DNA from 4 places in the Proteus faecis genome. Region 2 is predicted to be linked to each of the others. Evidence: predicted binding sites of a transcription regulator. Region 2 holds the regulator's gene; each other region holds the start of a gene.

Region 1 (8,300 bases), on a different contig from region 2:
CCGAAACCACTAGCATTCCCAAAACACCTAAACCATACAGTGCTCCGCGAAGTGAGCGCTTCGGCATTACATTAATTGAACCAACAAAAAGTGCAGTTGCAACTGACATAAAGGGTTGTAACCATTCCGTGATACGTCCACCTTCATGGAAGCTAAACCAGACAAAAATAATGGCCAACGGGAATAACAATACAAAATTCAACAACTGACTATCTTTAGATGCAGACCAACTTACTCGCCCACCATAAAAACGTAAAATTCCCCACATTAAAATCACAGGGTAAAAAACTGCCAGTGCTGCGCGAGTTGTACGTAAATTAAAACGGTTTTCTATTTGTGAATTGACCCACTTAAAAGCGGCAAAATCGGTTTGCCATAACCAAATAAAATTGGGAATAACAAAAGCAAACCAAATAGCCAACGCTAAATAGAAATAGGGGGAGCCGTAACTTGCTCGAACTTTAGGTACAAAAAGGCTTGATAAAAACACAGAACCAATAAAAGCTAACGATGAATATTTCCCCATTGTGGCAATACCCATCGTAATCGCAAAACCAATCCAATATTTTTGATTGTCATTAATCGCACAAAGGAAAAAATAGAACGCCCATGCCCAACAACCAACTAGAATATAATTATCGTTATACGGGATAATATCAAAGTTGATAACGCCAGATAAATTAAGCGCTAACATAGCAAACCACGCTAGGTTAGTATTTTGTGTCAACTTATAGGCTAAGTTCCACACACCTAATAATCCAATGGCAATGACAATAAAGTGGATAAAATACCAATAAAAGCTAAAATCGATACCGCCATAAATAGCCGGTGTCATTATAAAACCAACAAACCAAGGATTTTTTGGAGATCCCCACCCTCCATTAGTGCCCCAATTGACAGCCTCAACGGCATCATAAGGCACTGTAGGGTCAAAGAGATAACTCACTAAGATCCAGAGCGTCGCATAACCAATAACCCACCAATATACTGGTTTACGTAATTGTGCAGATGATAATGTCATAATAAATAAAAATTTAAGTTAATTAATTTAGTTTGGCCGTTAATTGACGTCACAACACAGTAAAGTATAGTGAAACGAACCGCACATTGTACGTGAGCAAAAATTAAATTGTCTTAAATTTGCGCTTTTATTGAAAATTTGTTTCTGATAGATTGCGCAACCAAGAAGATCACTATCGAGTTACCATTATGAATATGATTAAAAGAAAACCCGCAGCTAAAGCACGTAAGAAATCTCGTGAAGAGCTGAATGCGGAAGGACGTGAACGTAAACGTCAAAAGAAACACCGTGGCAATCCTGCCGGTAACCGTCAGCAGGAAGCGGAAAACAAACAGCAAACGAAAAATACAGCGCCGAAAGATCCACGTATTGGTAGCAAAAAACCGATCCCTCTGATTGTAGGCGATACACCAAAAGTGGCGAAGAAAAAACCGGCGCCAGTTAAAGCAGAGCCCGTTCGTTTAACACCTGAGCAAGAATTAGACCAGTTAGAAAACGATGCTCGTTTAGATGAATTACTGTCTCGTCTTGAAAACGGTGAAAAACTCAACGCAGAAGAACAGGCTTATACTGAGAAAACCCTTGATCGTATTGACGAATTAATGGTTGAACTGGGTATTGAGTTTGAAGATGATGACGATGAAGAGAAAACAGAAGACATCATGCAGTTGCTGAAAGGTAAATAATCAAAAGATTAATTATTTTCCTTGAATAGCTTACATCTAACGGATATTAATAACTTATTGATATCCGTTATTTTTTATAGTGTTTTCTCTGTTTTATTTTTCATTAATTTTTATTATCAACAATAGATTAAATAACCCTCACAAGCTCAGATAACTCCATCTATTCCTCTCTTGTTATCCCTGATATCCTATTTTTCTATCTTTAATATACGAGTGATAAAAAATATGGATAACAGACAGCAGTACTTAGATATCGCAGCCGGGCAAGGAGAAAAAGTGCCCTCTCGTATAGTGGCCTTCCCTGCACAGCCACTAAACTATGCGCTTATTGAACAACGTCTAGACGAGCAAACCGATTACACTGATGGTGAAATAAATTATCTGAGTGAAAACATTGACGACGGTTTTTTCTATCGTTGCCAGCATGGTGATGACGAGTTACATTTTTTTGTCTGTCTTTACCCTCGTGATGAAAGTTACGAAATACGGCCAATGTATTCGACTGATGAGCTCACACCACAACGACTCGCACATGCGAATGCGACCACTCAAGATTTATTGTTGGAAACACTGTTTACTGAAACCTTGCATCCTTTAGCTAGCTATCGCCATCAACTGAATTTTCTTAATATCATCGCACCAGAAATAGTCTTAGCATTAGATGAATCCGCGGCAGGCAAAGCATTAACACCGGAATGGATCCGCTTCCAATTAGAAACGCCTGATCTCTATCCAGAAGTAGAAAGCTTATATGTTATTCATGCTGTCTATGACACAGAAAATGATCCACCAACCATGTTCTGGTTCCATACACATGGATTAGCCCGTTGTGGCATAACAGAAGTCGATTTAGTTATTCCAAGTATGCTTGAATCTTACTATGGTATTCCTGATCTCTTCCGCTGTTTTGTTAACAACAGTATTAACCATCGCCAAATTAAATTTGGTGAACCAATGCTTTGCGGCCAAACATCATCAGGCTTGGAGTATCTTGTCGCATTACCTTTTGAAGAAGGTATTCGCCATGTTAATCAATCAACACCTCTTGAAAACCTTAGACCTTTAGAAGAGATGCGTTATGACACTCAAGGCGCACCAAATGGCGTTTTCTTGGGGGATTTAGCCGATCGTGATGAATATCATCAACATCCTTCTTCTATGCTATTTAGAACCAATGAAGAAAATCCTGTTTTAGAAACCTTCTTTAAAGGTTATGAAGAGCAGCAAGCAATGATGCTACTGCGTAGCAATGAAGAAACCTATGAGATGTCTGAAAAAGCCAAGCGACGCTGGGAATACTTCGTTTCTATGTTTGATAACTACAATCAACCACCTGTTGAGAAAAAAAGTGGTTTTCTCTCCAAACTATTAGGAAAAGACAAACCCGAAGAGACCGAAAACCCTTGGCAGTTTATGATCAAATTCGGTATTCCTTATGGTGAAGAGGAAGAAAAAGAGCTAGAGCATATGTGGTTTGTGCCACAATCTCGTGATGGGGATACCGTTTATGCAAAATTACTCAACGTGCCATTTTATGTTCAGGATATGCAAGAAGGTGAAATCTATCCTATCAACACGGCACTCATCACTGATTGGGTCGTTTCATTTGAAGGTGATAGTTATACCCCTAACAATATTTACCAACTTTTTAGCCACCAGCAAACTCACTAATTAGCGGGTATTTCACAATAACAACGCGAGCTTTCCACTTAAGCTCGCGATCTTCATATTCTTGAAATCTACTTTTATATTGTTACCCGTTAATAGCATTAATTGATTATTATTTTGTTGCTACATTGACATTTCAACTTGTTACATTCTGTTTTTGTCTAATAACAGATAGGATAAACAGTCAATTTTCATCTCAATATCTTTTCTCTAGTTGATTTAAATCAAGTGCAGATAAGCGTAGACTAGGCTAAATTATACCCAATAAGGATAATTATAATTCTCATTAGCATTAAAAATATTTATTATAATTAACCAGACTATTATTATGTGAATTCACATGCTAGTTAATAATAATCATTATCATTATTTTTTGTATCAATATTCGTGGAAGGACAATTATGTCTCTGATCCCAAATCACAGTTATAAAATCTTGAGCTACTCACCTCAGATTAGCCCTGCATACAGACAGAAATTATTATCCTTAGGTATGTTACCTGGCGCTGTGTTTAACGTTATTCGTATTGCGCCACTGGGTGATCCTATTCAAATAGAAACGCACCGAGTCTCTCTAATTTTGAGAAAAAAAGATCTCGCATTCATTAATCTTAGCGAAGTGCTTCATAACGAAAAATAATCGTTATTTCTCATTCAACCAGGCAAGACAACTATTGGCATCACTATTATGACTCCTCTCACTATAGGCCTTATCGGTAATCCCAATGCCGGTAAAACAACACTCTTTAATCAGTTAACAGGCTCTCGTCAGCGTGTGGGAAACTGGGCGGGGGTTACGGTCGAACGCAAAGTTGGTCGTTTTACAACTGCAAATCATAAAATTGAACTCGTCGATTTACCCGGAACATACTCTTTAACAACAATCTCAGAACAGACCTCTCTCGATGAGCAAATTGCCTGTCATTTCATTTTAAGTAATGAAGCAGACATGTTGATTAACGTGGTTGATGCATCAAATCTTGAACGTAACCTCTATTTGACATTGCAACTGCTTGAGCTTGGTATTCCGTGTATCGTGGCATTAAACATGCTCGATATTGCAGAACATCAAGATATGCAAATTGATATTCAGGCACTTTCAAAACATTTGGGTTGTCCTGTTATTCCAATGATTTCAACCAAAGCATCTGGCATTGATAAGCTCAAAGAAGCCATTGATACCTTCCCGGCTGAAAAGAAAAAACCACAAGAATTACTCACTTCTTATCCACTATGGTTATTAAATGAAGTTGAGGTGCTTGCTGAAAAAATTAATCATGATGAGTTTAATTTACAGCAACGTCGTTGGATGGCATTACAGTGCTTAGAGGGCGATATCTATACTCACCAACGAGCTCAAATCACTAGTGAAGACATCAAAACTATTCGCCAACGCATTCAAGACGAACAGAATAATGAACCAGAATTAGTCATCGCTGATGCCCGTTACCAAAATATTGAGCGCATCTGCCATACCGTGATTAATATGGAGTCCATCAAGCCGAATATTCTGACACAAAATATCGATAAAGTGATATTAAACCGTTGGTTAGGTGTTCCTATCTTCCTGTTTGTTATGTATTTAATGTTCGTTCTAGCAATTAACATTGGCGGTGCATTACAACCTGCTTTTGAAGGTGGCTCCGAAGCTATCTTTATTCATGGTATTCAATGGATTGGCGCAACGTTTAATTTCCCTGAATGGCTAACAATTTTCCTTGCCCAAGGTGTCGGTGGCGGTATCAATACTGTTCTTCCATTGGTGCCACAAATCGGGATGATGTACCTCTTTTTATCTATCCTTGAAGACTCAGGTTATATGGCTCGTGCCGCATTCGTTATGGATAGATTGATGCAAGCTCTAGGGTTACCGGGTAAATCATTCGTACCACTGATTGTTGGTTTTGGTTGTAACGTACCTTCCATTATGGGTGCACGTACTCTTGATGCACCAAGAGAGCGATTGATCACTGTATTAATGGCGCCGTTTATGTCTTGTGGTGCACGTTTAGCTATCTTCGCGGTATTTGCGGCAGCTTTCTTTGGTAAAAATGGTGCAAGTGTTGTTTTCTCACTTTATCTTCTGGGTATTGTGGTTGCTATCCTCACAGGCTTACTGCTAAAACACACTATTATGCGCGGTGAAGCGTCACCTTTCGTGATGGAACTGCCTGTTTATCACGTACCACACCTAAAAACGTTACTACTACAAACATGGCAACGTCTAAAAGGCTTCGTTATACGTGCTGGTAAAGTCATCATTATTGCTAGTATGTTTATCGGTGCACTAAACAGCTTTACCTTCTCAGGTAAACCTGCAGATAACATCAATGATTCTGCACTAGCTTCTGTCAGTAAAGTGATCACGCCATTACTGCAACCTATTGGTGTTCACAATGATAACTGGCAAGCAACGGTTGGTTTAGTCACAGGTGCAATGGCAAAAGAAGTGGTTGTTGGAACATTAAATACCCTCTATACCGCAGAAAGCATTGTTAATGAGCCATTTGATCCTGAAGAGTTCGACCTGTGGGGAGAAATTGGTGATGCATTTGGTGAAACATGGGATAGCTTAAAAGAGACATTCACTTTAGCTGCACTATCTAACCCAATTGAAGCCAGTAAAGGTGATGGTGAAATGGATACCGGCACAATGGGAACAATGGGGGCAAAATTTGGCTCAGGTATCGCAGCTTATAGCTACTTAATCTTTGTTTTACTGTATGTACCTTGTGTTTCAGTCATGGGTGCGATTGCACGTGAAACCAGTCGTGGCTGGATGACTTTCTCTATTCTTTGGGGGTTAAATATTGCTTACTCACTGGCTGCGCTGTTCTATCAAACCGCAACCTTTAGCGAACACCCGCAAAGCAGTACCATTACCATTGCCGCGGTTGTGATATTTAATCTGGTTCTATTTATTTTGTTGCGTAATGCGCGTAATCGTCTAACAATTAACTTAAGTAATAAGTCTTCATTGGCTAAACAATGTTGTTCAAAAGGTAGCTGTCACTAAGTGACAAAGGAAGAGCAAGATGGCGAGTTTGATAGAAGTACGTGATTGTATCGCCCTTAATGGTCGAGCCGATGCCCGTCTTATCAGCCATCAACTCAATATGCCAGAACCGTTGGTGCAAGCAATGTTAGAACGGCTCACATTGATGGGTAAGCTTCAAGAGGTAGATGTTGAGGATTGTCTTACGGGCAGTTGTAAAAGTTGTCCAGAAGCCACCGCTTGCCAGACAAAGCTTTATCAATTACGTTAATGCGTTATAAAAAACAAACCCCTATTTTTTATAGGGGTTTTCTTTATCTCCAAGAAAAACGATACTCGTGTTCTATCTTGACGTATCTGAAATCACTTTTTACACGTATTAATAAGTGCATCACTAAATTCATCTGGATGTGAAATAAACGGCGCATGTGCTGCATTACGGAAAATAACCGAAGGTGATTGCGGATAAATAGCATCTAATAATCCAGCCACTTTTCGAGGCACTAACCCATCTAAATAACCATAAAAACGAATAAAAGGACAACGCAACATTTTCAACTCTTCTCGTAAATCCTCAGTACGCAAAATTTCTAATCCGCCATTAAGCACTTCAACAGAAGGAAGGGGTTGCTCTAATACCACGGATTTTAATGCCTTCATATCTTCACGCGCACTTTGAGTGCCCAATGTTTGCAGTGCTAAAAAACGTTCAACTGTACGATGAAAGTTCTCATTTAACTGTTGCTCAAACCCTCTTAGAACCTCAGGTTTGATACCTGGCCAATCGTCATGAGCACTAAAACAAGGCGAAGAGGCTACTGTAATCAATGCTTGCACATTATTGGGATTATCCAAGACAACACGGCTCGCAACTAATCCACCTAAAGACCATCCTAACCAAATGGCATTATCGGGAGCGTTGGCAAACACAATCTCAGCCATCTCTTTTAATGTAAGAACAGGAAAACCTTGGCTACGACCATATCCTGGGAGATCAACGAGATGCAGTGTAAAATGCGAGTTTAGTCGCGGTATTAATGATTGCCAGACCTCTGCATTCAATCCCCATCCGTGTAATAGCACAAGATCTGTTTTTCCTTCACCGATTGTCTGCCAATACAATTTATTCATTGTTATGCTCTCTTCTCTTAGTACAGGGATTTTCATTATGTGGATAACAATAGCAGGATATTGTTGGTTATGTCGCCAACCCTTACATTATGATACTAAAGGTATTTGTTCGAGTTGTATTCGCCATTTACCTAAACAGAATAACCGTTGCCCATGCTGTTTATATCCCTCATCTCACGCTATGATGCTATGCGGACGTTGCTTACAATCGCCCCCACCATGGAAACAGATGTTGACAGTCACAGACTATCAACCCCCATTAAATAAATTATTACACCTTTATAAATACCAACCTCGCCCTCAAATAGCTTTATGTCTCGCACGGCTTTTTCTATTGCGATGGCTTTCACATCGCAGAGACAATGGGGTGCAAAAACCCGATAGAATTATTAGCGTTCCTTCGCATCGCCATCGCCGTTGGTCTAGGGGCTTTGAGCAAGTAGAAGCTATCGCAAAGCCTTTGGCAAGGTGGCTAAATTGTGCTTATCAACCGAATACCCTGATAAGAACTCGTGCTACACTGGTGCAAACGCATCTTAATGCCAAACAAAGGCAGCAAAATTTAAAGAATGCATTTGTATTAAATAACACAGTGTCGGTATCAGGGAAAAATCTGGCACTAATTGATGATGTTATCACTACAGGCGCGACATTAAAGAGTATTGTCCCCTTGTTATTTCGTGCTGGAGCACGCTCTGTTGAGGTATGGGCGATTTGCCGAACCTTGTAGTTAACCGCCAATTGGGCGTATGATAACCAACCAGAACAGTCAACTATTGAGCAAGACGATATGATTATTAT
Region 2 (8,300 bases):
AAACAACGTCGAAATGGCAGCGTTGGAATCTTGTATTCGTGATGATTTAAACGAAAATGCACCACGTGCAATGGCGGTTATCGATCCCGTTCGTTTAGTGATTGAAAATATGCCTGAAGGTGAAGAAATTCTTGTTGCACCAAATCACCCGAATAAACCAGAAATGGGAACGCGTGAAGTACCATTTAGCCGTGAGATCTATATTGATCGCGCTGACTTCAAAGAAGAAGCAAACCGTCAATATAAACGTTTGGTGCTAGGTAAAGAAGTGCGTTTACGTAATGCTTATGTTATTAAAGCAGAACGTGTTGAAAAAGATGAGCAAGGTGAAATTACGACTATTTACTGTACCTATGATGCAGAGACTTTAAATAAAGATCCTGCTGATGGACGTAAAGTAAAAGGCGTTATTCACTGGGTAAGTATTCCACATGCTGTTCCTGCTGAAATTCGTCTTTATGATCGTCTATTTAGCGTACCAAACCCAGCAGCAGAAGATGATTTCTTATCAACAATCAACCCTGAATCATTAGTTATTCGCGAAGGTTTTGTTGAACGTAGCTTAAAAGATGCAGCTATTGAAAAAGCGTATCAATTTGAGCGTGAAGGCTACTTCTGTGTTGATAAGCTTTCAACGGCAGATAAACTTGTGTTTAACCGCACCGTAGGCTTACGCGACACTTGGGCGAAGATTTCTCAGCAAGGTTAATCTAACGCACTTTAAGTCACATTAGTATTTTAATGAAAAATGCTCGGTAATTATTTATCGAGCATTTTTTTAGTTGTTTTACACCTTGGTTTGTATGATTTTTCATCTATTGATATAAAATATTTACTACTCTTAATTTGATTGATTGGTCATTTTCTCTTTTTTCGGTGATAAATTTTCATTTATTTCAGTTGAAATAATTTATTCACTATCACTTTATTCTTTTGTTTTTTCATACCATCACGCTAAATAAAACTGTAATAATAAAAGTGTGATACGAGCCATATATTTCACATCGTTAAAAAAGATTATTTATAAATACTGCTTATTATTCCTTTCTGTCAAAACGAAATTTTATATCATTTAATGATTTTTTTATAAAATAGAGTTAAATCAATCAATTATGAAATTTTCAAATCACTCTTTATAAAAGTAAAAAAATGAAACGATTATTGTGTTATGTGCCCTTTGTCATATTTTGATAAAAATTCTTTTTTTTAGGTTGATAATTCGCGTCGCGAAAAATATGCTGTTTCTAACCTAATTTAGGTTTTTTCCCCACTTGGGGTTTTATATTTGGAAATAGGCATTGTGCTTATTTCTTTTTTAGTCAAAGTCAAAGAGGAACAATGCTATGGTTATGCAACATGCTAAACCAGGCAGGGTGGCACTTGCCGTTATGGGCGCATTGCTTGTAACTGCACTACCTGCAAAAATGTCTCATGCTGAAGGGTTTATTGATGACTCAACCTTAACGGGTGGTCTTTTTTATTGGCAACGTGATCGTGATAGAAAAGAGTTAACACCAAATAGCCCCGATTACGGCAAATACAAAGCTAACTTACACCATTCTACATTCAACGCTAATTTAGATTTCTCATCTGGTTACCTCGGTGATTTTATCGGTATTGATTTAGCTGCTTTTGGTGCGGCTGAATTGAATAACAGTGGCCCTGCGGCACCTAATGAAATCGGTTTTAGTGACGCTAAAAGTCGCTGGGATGAAAAATGGACTGGCGATCGCAGTGGCTTAAGTGTTTATAAAGCGGCTGCAAAATTCAAATTAGGCAATTTCTGGGCTCAAGGGGGATATATTCAACCTAAAGGTCAAACGTTATTGCGTCCACATTGGAGCTTCTTACCGGGAACTTACCGCGGTGCAGAAGCGGGTGCTGTTTTCGATTTCGATAAAAGCGGTGAATTATCTTTCTCATATATGTGGACAGATGAATATAAAGCGCCATGGTATCGGAATATGTACAACTTCCGCAAAGCGGATCTAGAAACCAATATCAGCTATCTTCACTCTTTCGGCGCCAAATATGATTTTAAAAATAGCCTAGTACTAGAAGCGGCATTTGGTCAGGCCGATGGTTATATTGATCAGTATTTTGGCAAAGTTTCTTATGATTTCCCAATTGCTGATAATGCATTAAGAACGTCTTACCAATTCTACGGTGCTAAAGATAAAGTGACCGGCGGTGGCGTTAATGACGTTTATGATGGGCTGGCATGGTTACAAGCACTGACTTTTGGTTATACCTATAATGTATTTGACTTCAAAGTAGAAGGAACATGGGTTAAAGCTGAAGGTAATCAAGGTTATTTCTTACAACGTATGACGCCGGGTTGGGCAACATCAAATGGTCGCCTTGATATCTGGTGGGATGGTCGTTCAGACTTTAACGCTAATGGAGAAAAAGCACTTTATGCTGGCGTTATGTATGATCTGAAAAACTGGGATCTATCCGGTTGGGCTGTAGGTACCTCTTATATTTACGCATGGGATGCTAAGCCAAGTGGTAAAGCCATTTATGACCAAGGTCAGCGTATTAGAGAAAGTGCATGGAATGCGGATATTATGTATACGGTTCAAGAAGGTCGCGCTAAAGGCACTCTCTTTAAGCTTCACTATACCCGTTATGATAATCACTCTGATATTCCAAGTTATGACGGTGGTTTTAGTAATATTTTCCAAGATGAAAAAGACGTTAAGTTTAACGTGATAATGCCATTCACTATTTTCTAATATCGACATAAGGATAAAGTGTATTAATTGCACTTTATCCTAAATAAAACTAAAAAGAATTAAATACGATTACGATAAATAAAATAAGTCGTAAAAAGGTAGGGGTGCGTTAATTAAGAAGTAGAAACAAAAGAGTTGAAGTAAAAGTAGTAAACAGTTGTTTTAAAATAGTGGTATGCAGTTGTAGTAAAAGTAATGAAGTAAAGTCGTCATGTCATATCGTCTGAGATAAATGTAAGTGGGTTATGTTTATCTCTTGCGCTTCAGTTATTTCGCAGAATTTGCGTAAGGTATTTACCCTAAGTAAAGGCAGTCAGAGTGGGTATCGTAGTGGGGGGTAAATACCTTTATTTTTTCATTCCTTTCTTTTTCGTCCTTTTCATCCTTGTACGTTTTTTTATTCTATGGCAAATTTCTTGCCGTTCATTTTATCTCACCTTATTTATTATTTTGCATTAAAAGCTGTTTGATAATGCAAGTTTCCAGGAAGAAGCATGTTAAAACGATTGGATGATTTTTTATTAGAACCACCATTGAAACCTTTTAAAGGTATAAAACGATTTATTATTGAATTTCTTTTTTTTGGTGTGAAAGAGGCGCGGTCTTGTTTATTTGCGGGATTTTTCTTTTTTATTTTATTTGCAACACCAAGTAACGGTATTTTTGGCATACCTCGTTATGATGTACTTCTTATTCTCGCTATCGCTTTTCAATTATGGATGGTGTGGGGAAAGTTGGAAACATGGGATGAATTAAAAGCGATTTGTTTTTTCCACATTGTTGGTTTTGTGATGGAGCTATTTAAAACATCAGCGGCAATTGGTTCATGGAAATACCCTGATTTTGCTTACACAAAATTGTGGGAAGTCCCTTTGTTTACAGGATTTATGTATTCTGCGGTAGGAAGTTATTTAATTCAAGCATGGCGTTTTTTTAAACTTCGTATAGATAATTACCCACCTTATTGGCTGGCAACATTTGTTGCTCTTGCTATTTATATTAATTTCTTTTCTCATCACTTTATTGGTGATTATCGATGGTACTTAACTGCCTTTATTTTAGGTCTTTACGCTCGTAGTGTGGTTTATTTTACGCCTTATGATACAGAGCGAAAGATGCCCTTATTACTTGCTTTTGTTCTAATAGGTTTCTTTATTTGGCTTGCTGAGAATTTCGGTACATTTTTTGGTGTTTGGCAATACCCTAACCAAATTGGTGCTTGGTCTGCAGTACATGCAGGCAAATGGGGCTCTTGGTCACTATTGGTTATTGTTACATTTACGATTGTGGTGCATTTAAAACATGTCAAACACAGTATTAGTGTGATGAAGTAACGATATTTATATTACCTAATTTTGAATAATAAAAAAGGAACTGTTCACAGTTCCTTTTTTTTACTGAGAGATTATCCAGAATGAATTATTTCTCATCATGTGCATGGCTATCTTCTTTGCAATTACCTTCAGCGCAGTGGCCATATAAATAAAGGCTATGATTGGAAAGTTTGATACCATGACGTTCAGCGATGTTTCTTTGGCGTAATTCAATTGCATCGTCTGTAAACTCGATAACTTTACCACAATCAAGACAAATTAGATGGTCATGATGGTGTTGTTGAGTTAATTCAAATACTGATTTACCACCTTCAAAATTATGTCGGGTAACAATACCAGCATCATCAAATTGGTTTAAGACGCGATACACTGTAGCCAGACCAATCTCTTCACCGATATCGATGAGTTTTTTGTAGAGATCTTCAGCACTGACATGATGGCACTCAGGATCCTGGAGCACTTCCAAGATCTTTAAGCGAGGAAGTGTAACTTTTAACCCAGCATTTTTTAACGCTTTATTATTGTCGGTCATGCGGATTTAATCCTGTTGCTAATGGTGAATTTAATTTTTGTGCTCACAAATAGGTTTTATTCATTAATACTCGGGTGAATAAATAACCTCATTGATTATAGGCATGATATTTAAAAATAAACACCCCACCTATCACACTATCTTAGCACACCATTGAATAATTATCATTCTCAATATTGAGAATTTATTTTACCCCAGAATTTCGTCTAGGCTCATTTCTTCTTTGATTTGAGCAACCCAAGCGTCAACACGCTCTTCGGTTAATTCTGGTTGACGATCTTCATCAATTGCAAGACCGATAAAATGATTATCATCAGCAAGCCCTTTAGAGGCTTCGAAATGATAACCTTCAGTTGGCCAATGTCCTACGATAATTGCACCACGAGGCTCAATAATATCGCGGATAGTACCCATTGCATCACAGAAATATTCTGCGTAATCCTCTTGGTCACCACAACCAAATAGTGCAACAAGCTTGCCATTGAAATCAATATCTTCTAGTGTTGGGAAAAAGTCATCCCAATCACATTGTGCTTCACCATAATACCAAGTAGGAATACCTAGTAACAGAATATCGAACGCTTCGATGTCTTCTTGACTAGATTTTGCAATATCATGAACTTCGGCATTATCAGCGCCCAGTCTTTCTTGAAGCATTTTGGCAATATTTTCTGTGTTGCCAGTATCACTGCCGAAGAATATTCCTATGATTGCCATAAAGTGAGATAACCTCTTTTATTCTAAATTCGTTATATTTCAAATTGTAGCGTTATTGACTACGTCTATTCTCACTAGTTACATACTTTTTGTATGTTTCTAGTGACTCATTCACTTGTCACCTAGCTACACTTCAAAATATTTAGAGTATATTTGTCTGTGTTTGAACAATTACTAGTGAAAGATAAGCATTGTGTTTTCATCATAGAAAACTAAAAATGTATTTTGACGAAAATAGCAGGCTAATTCTGTCGAATTTGTGTGGTTTATCTGCTAGCTATTCTTGTTTTGATGCATTTTTAAGGCGTGATTTTGCGCCAATTGCTCTAGTAATATTTCTTCAATAAGTTCACTACGACTGACGTTTCTTTCTGTCGCTAACTCATTGAGAGCATTCACTGCATCTTCATTTAATTTTAACTCAACTCGACGTAATCCATTAACTCTATCACGTCTTAATTGATTGCGTTTATTAATTCTAAGCTGTTCATCCCGAGAAAGCGGGTTTGTTTTAGGTCGCCCAGGTCTGCGTTCATCTGCGAACAAATCCAGTGTGGTGCGATCAGTTTGTTCTTTTGCCATAAATTTTGCTGTGAAAGGGCGTATACCAATGACTAAATTGCGAAACGCCCAATAATACCCCACATAGTGATGTCTCGCCACTGCTTCCTGAATTTAACCTATTGTGATTTGGTCTTTTTATCAACAGACACAAATTTTAAGCACAATAATTATACACTCTATTAAATTCTCATTTTTCAGTGACGTTATTTTAAACAGTAAAGTCTATTAATTAAGCTTTTTCTAAAAAACGACGAATGGCCTTAATAACGGTATCTGGTTTTTCTGAATGAACCCAATGCCCTGTGTTTGCGACAACAAAGGCAGTCGCGAGAGGAAATTGGCGAGCTATATTTTCACGATACTCATCTAAAATATAAGGTGATAAACCGCCACGAATAAATAATACAGGATGATGCCAAGCCGGCACCTCTTGCCAGCCAATAATGTCTGAATAAGCATTTTTTATTGCAGGTAAATTAAATAGCCATTTACCATTTTTGAATGATTTGAGTAAAAATTGGATCACACCTTCCTCTTCAATAAAAGGGCGCATGATTTCCACAGCATCTTGACGGCGTGTGACTTGAGCTTCCGTTACGGCTTCAAGCGCAGCAAAAATTTTGTCATGACGGCGAACGTTATAAGCAACAGGGGACATATCAATCACAACAATATTTGCGATACGTTCGGGAGCTAACGCTGTCATCGCCATCGCAATTTTGCCTCCCATTGAATGCCCAATAATAATGGCTTTTGAGATAGTTAAGCTATCAAGTAATGCGAGCACATCTTGTGCCATATCTTGATAATTCATACTGTTGCTATGAGGAGAATGTCCATGGTTACGCACATCAATTTGTATTACGGTATTATCTTGACGAAGTGCGCGACCTAAAACACCTAAATTATTGAGATCACCAAAGAGACCATGAATTAAAACGATAGGTAAATTAGATGCAGGTGTAGTTTCAGGTTGGTGTAATTGATAATTTAATAATGTATTGAGTTTCATATTAATGACCAAAATGATTGCGATTTTCTTCTATGATGACATGCACAAGATGCTAAGCCAACTTATCGCGATAAGATGAAAGAGTAATGAAGCTTAGAAATAATTGATAAGATAAATTTATAAAAAACTATAAAAATAATGTTTTGTAGATATATATTCTAAAGTTATTTAAAAAGTTGAAGTATTGACATTGCTCAAAAATAAATAATTAGGATTTTATATTATTTGGGAATTGGTGGTGTGATATGTTTGAGTTTAAAACTGACTTTTTGCGAATAAGTTCAAAGAATAGAAGATGATACCAAGATAAACAATAGGATAAATGCCGAGCTTAGCCTTTAAAACGGTAGGATCTCGAATAGATCTTCTTTAAGTTATTGAAATTTTACCTATTTTGTTTTTAAAGATTATATCTTATAATCCTAATTACTTTTTTTGAAAACAGTACTGGGTAGCAATGAAAAAGATAGAAATTGATGACGAACTTTACCGCTATATTGCTAGCGAAACTAGGCATATCGGTGAAAGCGCTTCAGATATTTTAAGGCGTCTACTGAAGCTCGATGCCAAACAGCCCGTACAACCAGTCGTTGTCACTGAGTCAGTACAAGCACCTGTTATAAAACAGGAAGCTGAACCTAAATCGATTACACCAGCAAAAAATCCGATCCGTGAAATGCGAGAACTGCTGCTATCTGACAGTTACGCAGAAAAAACAAAATCAGTTGATCGTTTTTTACAGATCCTTTCTACGTTATATAGCCTAGATAGCGCTACTTTTACTCAATCTGCTGAAACAGTACATGGACGAACACGTATCTATTTTGCTGGTGATGAACAAACATTACTCGATAGTGGACGTCATACAAAACCGCGCCATATTTCAGGTACGCCGTTTTGGGTTATCACTAACTCGAACACAGAGCGTAAAAGAACAATGGTACAAAGCATCATGCAGGATATGCAATTCCCTGCAAATGAGATTGATAAGGTGTGTGGAACTATCTAACCACTATTGTTAATTGATGCATTGCAAAGGCTTTTGTTTAAAGCGTGATTGTGATGTCTAATAGGAGAAGATTCGTGGCAATTCATCCAAGAGCAGGGCAGCATACTCGTCAAAGTGATCTTATTAATGTGGCGCAATTAACGTCTCAATACTATTCACTTAAACCACAAGCTAGCAATAATGCTCATCGTGTGAAATTTGGTACATCTGGTCATCGTGGAAGTGCAAATCGCCATAGCTTTAATGAAGCACATATTTTGGCAATTGCACAGGCTATTGCTGAAGTACGTGCTAATAATGAAGTAACAGGACCATGTTATGTGGGTAAAGATACCCATGGATTGTCAGAGCCTGCATTTATTTCTGTTTTAGAAGTACTTGCCGCCAATAAAGT
Region 3 (8,300 bases), on a different contig from region 2:
AAAGTGAAACCTGATTTAAGAATAGCAAGGCAAGGCGTTAAACTAAAATTTGATGATTTTCAATTAACAACACAAGAGCATACTCATCCTATTTTAGAAAAAGCCGATTTAATAAATATTGCCTATCAAGCATGGCATGAGCGCCGAAATGGCCGAGGTGTGCGATTAATCGGTTTTCATGTCACTTTGCAAGATCCACAAATAGAACGACAACTTCTTTTAGCATTATAAATATTAAAAAAACCATAGCCTCTTTATCGATAGACTATGGTTAATGCAGTTCATTTATGTTGTTAATCTAATACGGGATCACCAGCGATAATTCATTGTTGCTGTCATTGTTCTGCCAATCCCATAAAAACATGCAGTATCACCTGCACAAGATGCCACATAGTGTTTATTCGCAATATTATTTATATTGAGCTGAATTTCAGCACCTTTTAAAGAGGGTGATAGCTTACCTAATGAATAACCAATCATTGCATCGTAAAGAGTAACCGCTGGTACACTGACTGTATTTTTGGTATCACCTTGAGATACCCCCACATATCTCACACCAATACCCGTTTTTGCCCCATTAAATAGTCCGGATGTTTCATCATATTGCCCCCAAAGAGATGCCATATGTTTAGGGACTCTAGGGAGTTCTTTTCCTTGTGTTCCCGCAATAATGGTTTTTCTGACTTCAGTATCGATATAAGCATAGCTACTGATAAATGAAATTTTTTCAGTTAATTGACTATTAATTTGCGCTTCAACACCTCGATTTCTAATTTCACCCACCGGTTCAAAATACGCTTTTTCAGCATTGTAATTGGTAACATTGCGTTGTTGTAATTGATAAACAGAGAGTGTTGCTAATGTTTGTTCATTTGGTGTGAGGTATTTAATTCCTGCTTCTAATTGACGACCTTCGCTAGGCTCAAAAGGAGAACTTCCTGGTGCTCGACGAGTTTGTAAATTAGGTTCAAATGAGGTGCTATAACTAATATAAGGAGAAATGCCATTATCAAAAGAATATAAAAGCCCTACGCGCCCCGTCAATTTATGATCGTCTTGTTGGTCATAGCTTTTAGCTAAGAAATCATGAGTCCGAACTTGAGCCCAATCTTGACGTAAGCCTGCAAGTAAGATCCAGTTTTTCCATTGGAGCTGATCTTGTAGATACAGACCGATCTGATCACGTTTTTGGCGCTGATCGGTTGCGGGTTTTTGTAAGTTCATATTAATTGGATAGTGATAATTAGGATCACGCCAATCAAGATCGTACTCAGGCCCCATTGCACGGAGTAAGTTATCTTGATCTTTACTCCATTGATAATCAATACCAGCAATCACAGTATGATCAAGTTTTGCAGTAGCAAAGTCGGCTTGTAAACGAGTATCTATTCCTAAAGTATCGGTTTCTCGTTGCTCTTGTTGTGCTCGGCGTTCAAGGACATAAGGGTTATCTTTTCTTAAAGATCCAAATACAAGGTATTTATATTTCTGATTAATATGGCTATATCGAGCATTTTGTACAATTTTTAGTGAGTCACTAAATTCGTGTTCAAACTCATAACCTACACCATATTGTTGGCGCCATGATTTATGGTAATCGGGATTGTTAACATCAAAATTAAAGGGAATAGTACCCGCAGGAGTGCTTTTAACCGTACCATAGGCAGGTAAAAAATTACGATATCCTGCTTCAGGCTCTTGTTGAATAAAACTTAATAATGTTAAGCGAGTTTGTTCATTAGGTAAGAATGTTATCGCAGGAGCAAGTGCAAAACGTTCTTCTTTATAGTTTTTTATTTGTGTATGTTGTGTTTTGGCAATACCGTTTAGACGATAAAGTATACGATTATCATCACTTAATGTACCTGAAAAATCAAAAGCAGTTTCTGCTAATTTATCATTGCCTACACGTACTTGAATGTGACGAATAGGGGATGCTGTTGGTCTTTTACTTGTCATTGCAACAAGACCACCAGGGTTTACTTGACCATAAAGAACCGATGCTGGTCCTCTAACTACTTCAACGCGTTCTAATAACCATGGATCAATTGCGCCAGTTGATGATGATGCTCCCATTCCATAGCTTAAACCATCAAGAAAACGTGGCGCATAACTGTATCCACGAATAAAAACTTCATCATTACGATTAGAACTTCCACGATATTCTGTGAAAACTCCCGGTGTATAACGCAACGCCTGAGAAACAGAACTGACATCTTGAGTATCCATTTGATCACGTGTGATCACGCTAATAGATTGCGGTGTTTTTTCTATTTCAGTCGGTGTTTTATTTGTTGATAATGTTTTTGTTGCTACAAAGCCGGAAACCGGTGCTTGAGGATCTTGTGATGGAGATGCTGTAACAATTATCTTTTCAGGTACATTTTGAGTAACGGCTGCATGGATCTGGATAGAAAGTAAACTTAGAGGTAAAGCGAGAAAGAGGCTAACAACGCAATTTTTATTAGACACAATTGAACCCTTTGTTTTTTATTATTTAACTTTAAATGCGGAAGCCATGAAAATATCACTCTAAAAATATTAATGCTAATGATAATGATTAGCATTATATATATTTAATTTATTAAGATCTGTTTTTTTATTCCATTATGAAATAAGTGATTGAGAAATTGGCTATATGAGGAATAAATTATGATCTTTAAGGGAAATAGGGGAAGGAGGGATAAATTATTTTCTTGCTGGTTGCGTTACAAAAAACCCGCCAATTAAGCGGGTTTCATTATTAACGCTAAAGCGAGATTATTTAGCAGGGATTGCTTTTAAAATCGCGGTTAATAATTGCCAGTATTGACCGACGCTCTTAATGTGAACGCGTTCGTCTGGTGAGTGAGCACCACGGATTGTTGGCCCAATAGAAACCATATCCATATCTGGGTAAGGTTTTTTGAATAGACCACACTCAAGACCAGCGTGGATAACCATGATGTTTGGTACTTTATCAAACAGTTGCTGGTAAGTGTCACGAACTAAATGCATAACAGGAGAGTCTGCATCAGGTTTCCAACCAGGATAGCCGCCTTTGGTTTCGATATCTGCTTTCGCCAGTTTTGCTAATGATGTTAGCATGCTAACAACATAGGTTTTACCGCTATCAATCAGTGAGCGAATTAAGCATAAGATCTCTACTTTATCGTCAACAATGCTAACAACACCGACGTTTAATGAAGTTTCAACAACACCTTCAACGTCGTCACTCATACGTATAACACCATTTGGCATTGCATTAAGTAGGTTGATTAAGCGCTCTTGGCAATCTGCAGTGAAAATTTTCTTATCTGTTGTTGTATCAATTAATTCAACTTTCAGATTTTTTTCAGCAATAGCTAATTCTGTTTTTAACAGCGCTTCAAATTTCGCTTTTACTTCATCTAGTTGGTTTGCTTTATCCGCTGGAATTGCAAAAATAATGTTTGCTTCACGAGGAATCGCATTACGCAGTGTACCACCATGAAAATCAATTAATTTCAGCGATAATTCTTCGGCATGACCCGCTAAGAAACGCGCTAATAATTTATTGGCGTTACCTAAGCCTAAATGGATATCACCACCAGAGTGACCACCATTTAATCCTTTTAAAACCAGTTGTTTAACAATGTGGCCTGCTGGCATTGCATCGTAAGAAAGGCTTACTGTGGTTTTAACATCAATACCACCCGCGCAACCCATGTAGATTTCGCCTTCTTCTTCTGAGTCTGTGTTGATAAGAATGTCAGCTTGTAACCAACCTGGTTGTAAACCAAATGCACCGTCCATGCCTGTTTCTTCAGTCATAGTTAGTAGCACTTCTAATGGTCCGTGCTTAACAGTGTCATCAGCTAAAACAGCTAATGCAGATGCCATACCTACACCATTATCAGCACCTAATGTTGTGCCTTTAGCTTTGATCCATTCACCATCAATGTAAGGTTGAATCGGATCTTTAGTGAAGTCGTGAACCGTGTCGTTATTTTTTTGTGGCACCATATCTAAGTGTGCTTGCAAAACAACGGCTTTACGATCTTCCATGCCTTTGGTTGCTGGTTTACGAATTAAAATATTGCCAACTGCATCGCGCTGAGCAAAAAGACCTTTTTCACTAGCCCAAGAAAGAATATGGGAAGCTAAGGCTTCTTCATGATGTGATGGATGTGGAATTGAACAAATTTTTGCAAAAATATCCCATAGTGGTTGTGGGGATAGAGTAGATAGTTCAGACACGATGGATCTCCTCTAACAGCATCTGTGTTATTGATAGCCTACCGCTTTTTTAAGGGTTAGCTTTATTATTCTGAGCGTTATACGCCAATATAGTTGAGAATATCACTTTCTTCTGATGAATGCGTCATTCTATTCACATCTCTATCTAAGAAAGTAGATCTCTATTTTGTATTCATTTTTTATATAGTTTGTTTTTTAATCAGAAAAAGGTATTACATAAAAAAATGAGGATAATCTCACCTGTTTTCACGTTTTCTCTGGTTTTTAGGCGCTCAAATCACTATAATCTCGCGCAACCTTTTTTTCCGCAAAAAAGCTTCTCTCGAAATTCAAGTAGCTAGGATCACAATATTATGAGCGAAAAATATGTTGTAACGTGGGATATGTTGCAAATACATGCCCGTCAATTGGCGCAACGTTTATTACCAGTCGAACAGTGGACAGGCATTATTGCTGTCAGCCGTGGGGGATTAGTCCCTGCTGCATTACTTGCTCGTGAATTAGGTATCCGCCACGTGGATACAGTTTGCATTTCTAGCTATGACCATGATCATCAGCGTGACCTCAAAATCTTAAAAAAAGCAGAAGGTGATGGTGAAGGCTTTATCGTTGTTGACGATTTAGTCGATACTGGTGGTACTGCTAAAGTTATCCGTGAAATGTATCCAAAAGCGCATTTTGTTACTATCTTTGCAAAACCAGAAGGGCGTCCTTTAGTGGATGATTTTGTGGTTGATATTCCGCAAAACACATGGATTGAACAGCCTTGGGATATGGGCGTTGCCTTTATACCTCCAGTTTGTGATCAAAAATAAATTGATAGCATTTGCTTTGCTGTTTTAATTGAGATCCTCGCTTAGGCGGGGATTTTTGTTTTTACACTTCTCTCTCTTGTTATGGTGTCTTCGTGCGATTGCTTGTCGTGATACACATTGTTGTAGCCGATTTCATGCTATGATAAAGCCAGACTTTTAAGCCCCTTTATACGGTATCCACTGATTTGAAGAGTGATATGGCAAACAATACGAATCTTTCTGAAACTTTATTTAAGCCACGAGCAAAGCACGCTGAAACCTCAACGCTAATTCAGTACACCCATCCAAAATCGAATATTAATACCTATACTGTACTTAATGGTACGAGCCAGCAAAATTGGTATCGGACTATTCAACGTTTACTTTGGATTTGGCGTGGAATTTCTCCTATTGAAATAGAAGAAGTGTTAAGTCGAATTGCGGTACACGATGCTCCTCGCAGTGATGATAAATTTATTGATACCGTTGTAGGATATCGTAAAGGAGGTTGGTCATTTGAATGGTCACATCAAGCGATGATCTGGCAACAAAAAGCATTACGTGAAGAGTCTGGTGATGTCGCAGCAGAGTGTTGGTTACAAGCCGCACATCTTTATAGTATTGCCGCATATCCCTTTATTAATGGTGATTTCCTAGCGGATCAAGCTGTAACTTTATCGATGAAGGCCTTTGAAAATGCGACTAAATTTTCTTCTTTTGAAGTAAAAAAACTGACATTTAAATTAGAGGGAAAAGGGTCGACAACGGGTTTTCTGCATTTACCTAAAGATTGTAGAGGCCCTTATCCTACTGTGTTATTTTGTGGCGGGCTAGACGGCTTACAAAGCGATTATGTTAGCTTCTTCCGTGATTACCTTTCCCCTAAAGGGATTGCAATGTTAACACTGGATATGCCCGGAATTGGTTATTCAGTAAAACAAAAACTAACGGAAGATACATGCCAATTACAAGGTGACGTTCTAAAACAACTTTCTGAAGTGCCTTGGATTGATCATACTCGCGTTGGTGTGATGGGCTTTCGCTTTGGTGGTAATATTGCTGTGCGATTAGCTTATATCTACCCAAAATTAATTAAAGGTGTTGTTGCTTTAGGTCCTTTGATCCACGCTTTCTTTACTCAAGCTGAATTGCAGAAAAAGATCCCTGTGATGTACCTTGATGTATTAGCAAGTCGCTTGGGGTTATGGAATATAGATGAGAATAATCTTCGATTATCGTTGAGCAGTTATTCCTTGAAAAACCAAGGATTGATTGGCCGACGTATGCCTGTTCCTATGATGGGCGTTTATTGGAAAGGGGATGAAATGAGTCCTAAAGAGGATTCGCAGTTAATTGCTCGTTCCTCTATGGATGGTGATATTCTTGCTATTAATGACAAACCGCTTTACGAAGGTTTAGAGCTTGCGTTACAAAAAAGTGCAGATTGGATCTATGATAAATTAATATAATTAATTTTGAACAATAACTTGCTAATTATATTAGATTATATAACAGTAGAGTTTCTAAGGAGGCTGAATTTATGACTTCATCTTTGAACCCTACCCGAGGTAAGTTATTAAAGCGTTTTGCTCAAATCGGTCCTTATATCCGAGAGCAACAATGCCAAGAGAGCCAGTTCTTTTTTGACTGTTTAGCGGTTTGTGTAAATAAAAAAGTCGCGCCGGAAAAACGAGAGTTTTGGGGCTGGTGGATGGAATTAGAACGTAATAATGAACAGCTCATTTATCATTATCAAATTGGGCTATTCGATAAAAATGGTGACTGGCTTCATCAGAACATAAGTAAGAATGATGTTGTTGAGTCAATCAATGAAACACTTATTCGTTTTCATGAATTTCTTCAACTTGCGGTGAGTGAATTAGAGATGACACTCATCCCCGATGAAAAAATGAACAAATTTCCTCTTCCCATTCAGCCCTAATTTTGTGTTAGGGCAACTTTTCATAGATTTTGCGTTATGTCAGTTGGCATAACGCTTCTCTCCTGATAAAACTGTGTATTATCTTTTTAAATAATCAACAAGAATGGTAAATGTTATGAGTAGCAGCCAAACGCTGGTTGTTAAATTAGGGACAAGTGTACTGACTGGTGGTTCACGACGTCTAGATCAGTCTCATATAGTTGAGCTGGTTCGCCAATGTGCTAAACAACATGAAAAAGGTCATCGGATTATAATTGTCACGTCAGGTGCAATTGCCGCTGGGCGTGAGTATTTGAATTATCCTGATTTGCCAGCAACTATTGCTTCAAAACAGTTGCTGGCCGCTGTGGGGCAAAGTGCCTTAATTCAAGTATGGAAACAGTTATTTGCCATCTATGGTATTCATATTGGTCAAATGCTATTAACGCGTGCAGATATTGAAGATAGAGAACGTTTCCTAAATGCGCGTGATACATTACATGCACTGTTGGATAACCATATTATCCCCGTTATCAATGAAAATGATGCTGTTGCTACCGCGGAAATTAAAGTGGGTGATAACGATAACTTATCAGCATTAGCTGCTATTTTAGGTGGTGCAGATAAATTGTTATTACTGACGGATATTGAAGGGCTGTATACAGCTGATCCGCGTAGTAATCCAGATGCTAAATTGATCCCTGAAGTTTTTGATATCAATGATAAATTACGTCAAATGGCAGGTGATAGCGTATCAGGCTTAGGCACGGGGGGAATGGCTACAAAACTGCAAGCTGCGACCGTTGCAGGGCGCGCAGGTATTGATGTTGTCATCGCTGCAGGTGTTCAACCTGAAGTTATTGCTAAAGTTATCAATAATGAACCTGTTGGAACGTTATTCCATGGCTTAAAAAGCCCATTAGAAGCGCGTAAACGGTGGATCTTTGGTGCGCCAATTGCTGGTGTGATTGTGGTTGATGAAGGCGCTGAAAACGCAATTAAAGAAAAAGGTAGCTCCCTTTTACCAAAAGGTATCAAAGAAATTAAAGGCGATTTCTCCCGTGGCTGTGTTATCCGCGTGCAAAGTTTACAAGGTAAAGATCTCGCTCATGGTGTTGCTCACTATAATAGTGATGCCTTACGTCTAATTGCAGGACATCATTCACAAGAAATTAGTCAAATTTTAGGTTACGAGTATGGCAGTGTTGTCGTGCATCGTGATGATATGATTGTTAGCTAAGGAGCCTTCTGATGTTAGAACAAATGGGTAAATCTGCAAGAGAGGCCTCTTGGCATTTAGCTCAACTATCAACAGAGCAAAAAAATCAGGCATTATTAGTTATGGCTGATTTATTAGAACAACATGA
Region 4 (8,300 bases), 750 kb from region 2:
TGTTTGTATGTTTACATTCAGTTCGTATGTATATATGATTTATACATACGCAATGTATGTATTATCTTTAACCCTCGTCAAAATGGCAAGGGTAAACATAAGGAAAACGATGATAAACACTTATCGAACACTGTTTAGCTATAAAGGCACTCTATCTTTCACCTTAGCGGGAATGGTTGCAAGATTACCATTACCAATGATGGGGATTGGTATCATAATGATGATTTCACAACTTACAGGGAGTTATGCATTAGCGGGAACAATCTCTGCTAGTTTTGTATTTACTTACGCAATTCTATCACCCCAAATATCACGTTTAGTCGATAATTATGGGCAATATAGAATTTTACCTTTATTCACATCAATTAGTGTGATTGGGATCGGGGGGATGCTATTAGCCACATGGTTACAGTGCATATTAGTTTATTATTTATTTTTGCAGTACTAATTGGTTTTATGCCGTGTATTTCTGCCATGATCAGAGCGAGATGGACTGCAATTTATAAAGAAGATAGTCGTTTACAAACAGCTTATTCATTAGAAAGTGTGTTTGATGAAGTGACATTTATTATTGGTCCACCCATTTCTGTCACGTTAAGTGTCGCTTTTTTCCCTCAAGCCGGGTTATTACTAGCCGCTTTTTTTCTTATTATTGGTGTGTTATTACTCGTTTTACAACGTGATACAGAGCCGGCAATAATATCAATATCGTCTGAATCAACATCTCATAAAACACACTCTGTGATCCGTTTTTCTCTTGTCAAAATCTTAACTGTTATTATGATTTTTATGGGCGTTATTGTAGGTACTATTGATATTTTTAGTGTGGCTTTTGCCAATGCCCAAAAAATACCCGCAGGAGCCAGTTTTGTATTAGCAGCCTATGCGGTTGGCTCTTGTTTTGCAGGCTTATTTTTTGGCACGTTAAAATTATCAACACCTTTACACCATTTATTATGCTTAGGTGGCATCGCAACTTTTCTTACTATTTTGCCTCTTATTTTCGTCGGCTCTATTTATAGCTTAAGTTTTGTCGTATTAATTTCGGGGATCTTCTTTGCTCCTATGATAATCGTGACCATGTCACTTATTGAGAAAAATATACCAGAAAATCAGCTAACTGAAGGAATGACATGGTTACTTGCAGGGTTAAATGTAGGTACAGCAATTGGTGCAACATTAACAGGACAACGGATTGATTATTCCGGTGTTCAATCTGGTATATGGATTGCAATTGGAGCAAGTGCTTTAGTGATGTTAATTGGAGTTTTAGGTTTTCAACGCATTAATCATAAAAACAATAAAAGTTATGTGTGATTAATAACGCACAAAGCCTAAGATATCAGCAAAAATTAATGACAATATCTTAGGCTTTTTAAATCAACGGCTACGATTTAACAACATTAAACAAAGGAAATAGCTACCACCTAAAATCGCCACCAAAGTTCCTGCTGCAATTTGAGCGGGATAAATAAATATTTGCCCAAGCCAATCCGCCCACACCATTAAGGTTCCACCAATTAACCCTGAAACCATTAATTGCGATTTGATTTTATGAGCACCAAGTAATATTGCCGTATGCGGAGCCACTAAGCCAATAAAGGCAATAGGGCCAACGGTTGAAGTTACTAAGGCACATAGCAACGATACAATGATTAATAAAATAATACTGGCATGCCCAGCATGTAATCCGCGAGCTAAGGCAAAACTTCGACCAATAGATATTAATGCAAGCCAGCGCGTTAATAAAAAGACGCTACCCACAATTAATGTGATTGCGAATGCAAAATAGAGAGCCTGTTCACTGTTAACACGATAAGTCGAGCCTGATAACCACAGTAATATTTTATAGCTATTTAAGGAGCCTTTAGCTAAGAAAAATTGAATAAAGGCTTCCAAACTCGCGGTTAATGCAATACCCGTTAATATTAAGCTGGCTGGTGCATATTGGTGCCTTCTGCCTAAAACTAATAAAATAATCATAACAACACAGCTGCCTAATAGCGCAACTCCCCACAGTGATGTTTGTAAGGTGCTCCCTAAAATTAAGCTCGAAAAAACTAATGCAAAAGTAGCACCCGATGACACCCCCAAAATATCTGGACTAGCTAATGGGTTATAAATTAAACGCTGTAAAATAACACCAGCAATAGCAAGAGCAATACCTGCAAATAATCCAGCCAATAAGCGGGGTGATCGCAATGCCCATTGATAAACAGAAGGTATTTCCCAGAACCATTGTTGTTCATTAATATGAATGAAAAGGGTAAGGACTAATCCGAGTATTAATAATACAAATATTCCTATCACAGCATATTTTGATACTGTTTTAGCCTGTGAATTAATTGAAATCGAAAGCTGATCTTGAGCGCGCATTTTCTTACGGCTAAACCAAATTAGTGCAGGTGCTCCAATAGCGGCTGCAGTAACACCACTTGGAATAACTGTATTAAGCCACTGTCCAACCCCTATCGCCAAGCTATCCGTAATAAGCAATAAACATATTCCCATTAGGCAACTGGCAATAAGTTCTTGGCGAGCAGTTCTTGCACCTAATGTTCTAACAATATTAGGTGCAAGTAATCCGATAAAACTAATCACCCCAACAGCAGTAATAGAGACAGAAACTAACCAAGTACTTAATATAATAAAAAAGGCAAATGCAGGTAAAACAGACAATCCTCGAGCTGTCGCGCCTTCATTACCTAAACGTAATAATGTGAGAATACGAGGGGCAAAAATAAAAATAAGTACAACAGGTGCAATTCGCGGTAATAACCAAAAAAATGAATTCCAACCATCTTGAGCCAAATCTCCGGCTCCCCACATAAATATATTTTGAGCAAATTGAGAATTTAATGTCACTAATGCGGTCGCGATAGCACCTAATAGAATATTGACTACCATACCGGAAACGACAAGGGGTAAACCGGTCATATTACGAATGCCGGCAATAATAATCACAAAACCAAATGCAAATAAAGCGCCTATTGTTGCAGCTAATGCACTGTGATCAGCAACCCAATCGGTAAACCAGATATTCACAATAACTAAAGCTAACCAAGCTCCTGATGAGGTTCCTAATGTTAAGGGCGATGTCAGGTTATTTTGCGTTAATTGCTGCATTAAACTCCCGACAACACCGAAGATCCCCCCAATCAGCAGTGTTATTGCTAAACGTGGTAATTGTGCATGAATAAAAAAAACATCAGCGAATGGTGAGGATCTTTCTGGATGTTTTAATAAATACCATTGGTGAGATAATGAAAGAGAATTATCAACTTGTAAGCTGATAATACTTAATAAGATAATTGCCAAAAAATAGAAAGTATATTGCTTAATTTTCATTATTCGGTGCCATATCTAATAAACTTTCTGTAATGGCTTCGGCCATTAACGTTAACGATGTCACTCCGCCATAATTCCAGACGGGTTTTACCGAATGAAAATGTCCATTTTGAACAAATGGCATAGCTTGCCATAACACGGACTTTTGCAGTTTACTTTCATCGGGAAAAGGCAACATATAAAGAACGTAACCTTGCTTAATCTGCTGCAACACATTCATTCTTCTTTGGTCGATTCCCCAAGGTTGAGGAGGTAACGATATTGCTGATTTCAATCCCAACTTTTTAACTACAAATTCAGTTGTTGAGTTTTCTGTGTATAAAAAGACGGACGTTAATGTAGAAAAACGGATCACTTCGACTTCTGGTAGCGTAATAAATGATAATTGTAATTTTTCTCTTAATTGTGCAAAAGTATTGTCCATCTCAGCTAATTTTTGCCGCGCAAGCGTCTCTTTCCCTAAAAGAGAGGCTAGGGTATTAAAATGCGCTAAAGCCACATTGGCAGCATTATCTTGGCGAGAAAAATTAGGTAAATACACAACAGGAGCGATAGTTTGCAACACTGGCAATAAATCTTGTTGCGAACTTGCCGCTAAAATAAGATCGGGCTTTAACGATGCCATTTTTTCTAAATTAGGCTCTGCCCGCATACCCACTTCTTCAATAGAGTTTGGGGCAATAGGATGAGCTACCCATTGGTTATACCCTGCAATTTCGGTCGCACCTACGGGAATAACATCTAGTGTTAATATTTGTTCCAGTAAATCCCAATCTAAAACAATAATGCGTTGCGGTATTTTATTGGTATTTGGTGTGGCATTTACGCTAGGAGTGATCAATAAAATAGCCAGCCCCAAAGACAGTGATTTAACTATTTTTTGTAATATTACACGCATACCACCGCCACCTTATGTTGTTGTGAACCTTTATTATCAGGGTGCTCAATCAGCTTAATCGGTGTCTCATAAAGTGCAGAAAGTCGTTCATCATCAAAAAGTAATGAAGCTTCACCTTCAAATGCAATTTTGCCTTTTTTAAGCGCGATAATATGAGTGGCATAACGTAAGGCAAGGTTAAGATCATGCAAAATAACGATGATACCAACATGCTGAGTTTGATTTAGCTCACTCAACAATTCCATAAGTTGATATTGATGATGTATATCTAATGCTGATGTTGGTTCATCTAAAATCAAAATAGGTGATTGTTGAGCCAGTAACATGGCAACCCAAGCCCGTTGACGTTCGCCACCTGATAAATCATCAGCAAGCGTGTCAGCAAAAGGGAGGACTCCCGCTTTTTCCATCGCTGTTGTGATAATTTCATCGTCTTTTTTATTCCAACGGCCTAATGTTCCACGCCAAGGAAAGCGTCCTAAACGCACTAATTCTCTAACCGTTAATCCAGCAGAAGCGGGAAGTTTTTGTGGGAGAAAGGCAATTTGTTTAGCCAGCTCACGAGGCTTATAATGTGAAATATTGCTGTTATTTAGTGTAATAGAGCCACTATCTGGGGCTTGCTGACCTGATAACAAACTGACTAAAGTCGATTTACCTGAGCCATTATGGCCGAGCACAATGGTCAATCCTAGATCTGAAATACGCAGTGAGGGAATAGATAGAATAGTGCGTCCACCGCGATCCATTTGAATATTTGAGAGTTCAAACATGGTCACTCATTTATAAAATGATATTCCGCCTTTTATTGCATGATTAACAACAAAAGGCGGAATAATAAAGAAAATTACCAGCGATATTTAGCATTCAATAGAACAGAACGAGATTGCCCGTAATAACAGTAATAATCACAACCAGAGAGATATTCTTTATCGAGAATATTGTTAATATTTAACTGTAATTGCCACTGTTTATTGAAATTATAGATCGCAGCCATATCCCATAATGTTGCACTAGGTACGGTTAAATCACTGCTCTTAGGATTATCTTTAGATTTACCTAAATAACGAACACCGGTTCCTAAAGTTAAATCTTGGGTTCCTGTAATTGGAATTGTGTAACTTCCCCAAGCAGATGCCGTATGTTTAGGAATTAAACCGGCTTGTTGTTTACCTTTATTACCCGTGTCATCTGTTTGCATATCGGTATAAGTGTAATTGGCTTTTAACGCTAAACGTTCTGTTAATTGCATTTCACTGGTTACTTCAACCCCTTTTGACGTCACTTTACCCGTTTGTGTTGAAACAAAAGTCGTTGGGTTTGCAACCAGCGCATTCTTCTGAGTGATATCAAACCAAGCAACATTAAGGTAACCATCGATAAAATCAGGTGTATATTTTATCCCTGCTTCAATTTGTTCACCTTTTAATGGTTTATACAGATCTTGAGTTGCAGGATCGATAGTACTCATCACCTCAAAGGACTCTGAATAACTCACATAAGGAGATAAGCCATTATCAGCTAAGTACATTAAACCTGCATTGAGGCTAAATTCGCTATCAGTACGTGATTTATCCTCATTTTTTACCTTGGCTTTATTTTCTGTTTTTACCCAATCTTGGCGTACACCTGCCATTGCAACCCAGTGGCTATCAAACCTGGTTTGATACTGTGAGTAAAGGCTATATTGTGTTTTATCTATGGTGCGATTGACATTGTTAGCAGGGTTAAGCGGGGTATATTTGCCGTAAATAGGGTTCCACGGATTAATCGTACCAAAGCTGTAATTATCTTGCTCATCGCCTTTGGTTTGATGATATTGCAACTCAGTACCTGCTAATAATGTATGTTCGAAATTATCCGTATCCCATTCACCAACAATATTATTATCAAAAGAGATACTTTGATTTTTACCATCACGGAAAACAATGCCACGATTCAGTTCTGTTGCCGTAATATCTGAATTAGGGAATGCGTAGACACTACGTAATAACAGATCGTTATAACCATAGTTTAAACGTTGAGAAAAACGCCAAACATCATTGATATTACTTTCTAATAAATAACCTGCTGAAATTTGGGTACGTTTATATTTATCGTATCCTGGTTCACCTAAGTTAGTTGACGGTTTAATTTTCCCAAAAGGGGATGAAATTAATGTACCAGCAGCGGGGAAGAAAGGATTGGTTGGTGTACCACTATCATGCAAATAGGTCGCCATAAAGGTTAGTGCTGTATCATCCGTCAGATTAATCGCAATACTTGGCGCAAGATAAATACGCTCATTATCAGTATGAGATAATTCTCCATCTGATTTTTTCATTAACCCAACAAGGCGATAACGTACACGTTTATCATCTGTTGTACTTGAAACATCAAAGCCTAACCCATGCTGATCATTATTTCCGACCTCAAGAAATACTTCATTTTGAGATTTGAAACTAGGTTTCTTTTGTACGACGTTAACTGCACCACCGGGTGTCGATTCACCAAATAAAACCGCTGACGCACCTTTTACGACTTCAATTTGTTCAAAGCCATAAGGCTCTAATAACCATGTGTAATAACCATCACGAAAAAGGCGGCTGTTATCTAAATAGGTTGCAGCTTCAAACCCCCGCACGCGAAGCCAATCAGTATCGTTATCAGCACCAAAAGGCTGAGAAACAACACCGGAAGTATAACGTAAAGCTTCATCAAGTTTTTGAGGAGCATGTGTTTCGAGATCTTTTTGAGAAATAACAGAAACGGATTTAGGAGTTTCTTGCAAGCTGGTATTTACTTTTAAAGCCTGGGCACTAACGACAAGTTTCTCAACTTGTTCCGTTTTTGCCGTTTCTTGCGCAAAAGCCTGTGTAGTCAAAATAAAAGGAAGGGTGGCAGAACAAAGTAATGCCACAGGTTTCAATTTAAATGCATAAAAATCAATCACAATGAGTCACCGAATAATAATTATTACTATTACCATTATTATTCATATAATTGATACTAAGGTAAATTAATTTATGCAAAAATATCTATAAATGATAATTTTTGGGGTTAATTAACTGTTTATATCAATTCAAGTCCGCCTTCCACCGACAGAAGTGCTGCTATGCTGCGCATGATGGGTTAAACATAAAGTTCGCATTCCTGCTACCTGCTGTAAATACCAAGCTCTAGCACGCATTAAAGTGCGTTGGCCACAATGGCGTTAAAATCATCATCCATTAATCCTATAGGATAACCATTATTTTCGGGTGCACCGTTATAATGTTTTATTGAAAAAATAGTAGGGCAAAATTATTGTGATCTTTTTGATAACAATAAAAAAAGGCTTGATAAAGAGTATCAAGCCTCATTTAATTATTGCTCTAATTTATTATGAAATTAAAGTGTAATACCTTTTTTCGTCAAGAACTCATCATAAGTACCTTGGAAATTAGTCACTTTTTCCGGTGTAATTTCAATAATACGATTTGCCAATGAGCTCACGAATTCACGGTCATGAGAAACAAAAATCAATGTGCCTTGATAAAGTTCTAATGCCATATTCAGTGATTCAATAGATTCCATATCTAAGTGGTTGGTAGGTTCATCCATAATCAAAATGTTTGGTTTTTGCATCATTAGCTTACCAAATAACATTCTGCCTTTTTCACCACCAGATAACACTTGAACTGATTTTTTCAAGTCATCTTGAGAGAACAGTAAACGACCTAATACGCTACGTACAGATTGCTCGTCGTCTTCAGGTTTCATCCATAAGCTCATCCAATCAAACACCGTCATATCAACTTCAAAATCAGTTGCATGATCTTGTGCATAATAGCCAATGTTTGAGTTTTCAGACCATTTTAGACGGCCTGTATCTGGTGTTAATTCACCGACTAATGTTTTGATCAACGTCGATTTACCCACACCGTTATTACCTAAAATAGCGACTTTTTCGCCCACTTCAAGCATCATATTGACGTCTTTAAACAGCGGGGCATTATCATCATAACCTTTAGAGATATTTTCTACTTCAAGCGCATTACGGAATAATTTTTTCTCTTGCTCAAAGCGAATGAAT

Evidence for each region. The regulator Fur, encoded in region 2, represses iron uptake genes when iron is present. The targets are predictions, from matches to a motif close to ATAATAATGAGAACNACTATCAA.
Region 1: a site for Fur is predicted at 3,726-3,748, ahead of feoA (ferrous iron transporter A). Genes of this name have one in related genera too.
Region 3: a site for Fur is predicted at 2,545-2,567, ahead of QSH13_RS16115 (TonB-dependent siderophore receptor). Genes of this name have one in related genera too.
Region 4: a site for Fur is predicted at 7,192-7,214, ahead of QSH13_RS00230 (TonB-dependent siderophore receptor). Genes of this name have one in related genera too.

What each region holds. Positions count from the first base shown of each region.
Region 1 is NZ_JASVWV010000006.1:109,084-117,383, reverse strand. It holds gene QSH13_RS09960 (glycosyltransferase family 39 protein) at 1-1,021, opposite strand, end outside; gene yihI (Der GTPase-activating protein YihI) at 1,210-1,707, shown strand; gene QSH13_RS09950 (DUF4026 domain-containing protein) at 1,933-3,378, shown strand; gene feoA (ferrous iron transporter A) at 3,777-4,013, shown strand; gene feoB (Fe(2+) transporter permease subunit FeoB) at 4,062-6,389, shown strand; gene QSH13_RS09935 (FeoC-like transcriptional regulator) at 6,409-6,639, shown strand; gene bioH (pimeloyl-ACP methyl ester esterase BioH) at 6,732-7,499, opposite strand; gene gntX (DNA utilization protein GntX) at 7,537-8,229, shown strand; gene nfuA (Fe-S biogenesis protein NfuA) at 8,290-8,300, shown strand, end outside.
Region 2 is NZ_JASVWV010000001.1:799,909-808,208, reverse strand. It holds gene glnS (glutamine--tRNA ligase) at 1-709, shown strand, start outside; gene chiP (chitoporin ChiP) at 1,344-2,738, shown strand; gene QSH13_RS03790 (DUF817 domain-containing protein) at 3,233-4,072, shown strand; gene fur (ferric iron uptake transcriptional regulator) at 4,158-4,604, opposite strand; gene fldA (flavodoxin FldA) at 4,794-5,321, opposite strand; gene ybfE (LexA regulated protein) at 5,595-5,903, opposite strand; gene ybfF (esterase) at 6,115-6,897, opposite strand; gene seqA (replication initiation negative regulator SeqA) at 7,355-7,906, shown strand; gene pgm (phosphoglucomutase (alpha-D-glucose-1,6-bisphosphate-dependent)) at 7,981-8,300, shown strand, end outside.
Region 3 is NZ_JASVWV010000016.1:35,870-44,169, forward strand. It holds gene dinB (DNA polymerase IV) at 1-231, shown strand, start outside; gene QSH13_RS16115 (TonB-dependent siderophore receptor) at 310-2,472, opposite strand; gene pepD (beta-Ala-His dipeptidase) at 2,761-4,218, opposite strand; gene gpt (xanthine phosphoribosyltransferase) at 4,572-5,033, shown strand; gene frsA (esterase FrsA) at 5,231-6,481, shown strand; gene crl (sigma factor-binding protein Crl) at 6,553-6,954, shown strand; gene proB (glutamate 5-kinase) at 7,070-8,173, shown strand; gene QSH13_RS16145 (glutamate-5-semialdehyde dehydrogenase) at 8,185-8,300, shown strand, end outside.
Region 4 is NZ_JASVWV010000001.1:46,807-55,106, forward strand. It holds gene QSH13_RS18505 (hypothetical protein) at 110-448, shown strand; gene QSH13_RS00210 (MFS transporter) at 403-1,317, shown strand; gene fhuB (Fe(3+)-hydroxamate ABC transporter permease FhuB) at 1,381-3,348, opposite strand; gene QSH13_RS00220 (iron-siderophore ABC transporter substrate-binding protein) at 3,338-4,246, opposite strand; gene QSH13_RS00225 (ABC transporter ATP-binding protein) at 4,237-5,019, opposite strand; gene QSH13_RS00230 (TonB-dependent siderophore receptor) at 5,094-7,178, opposite strand; gene QSH13_RS00235 (ABC-F family ATPase) at 7,616-8,300, opposite strand, start outside.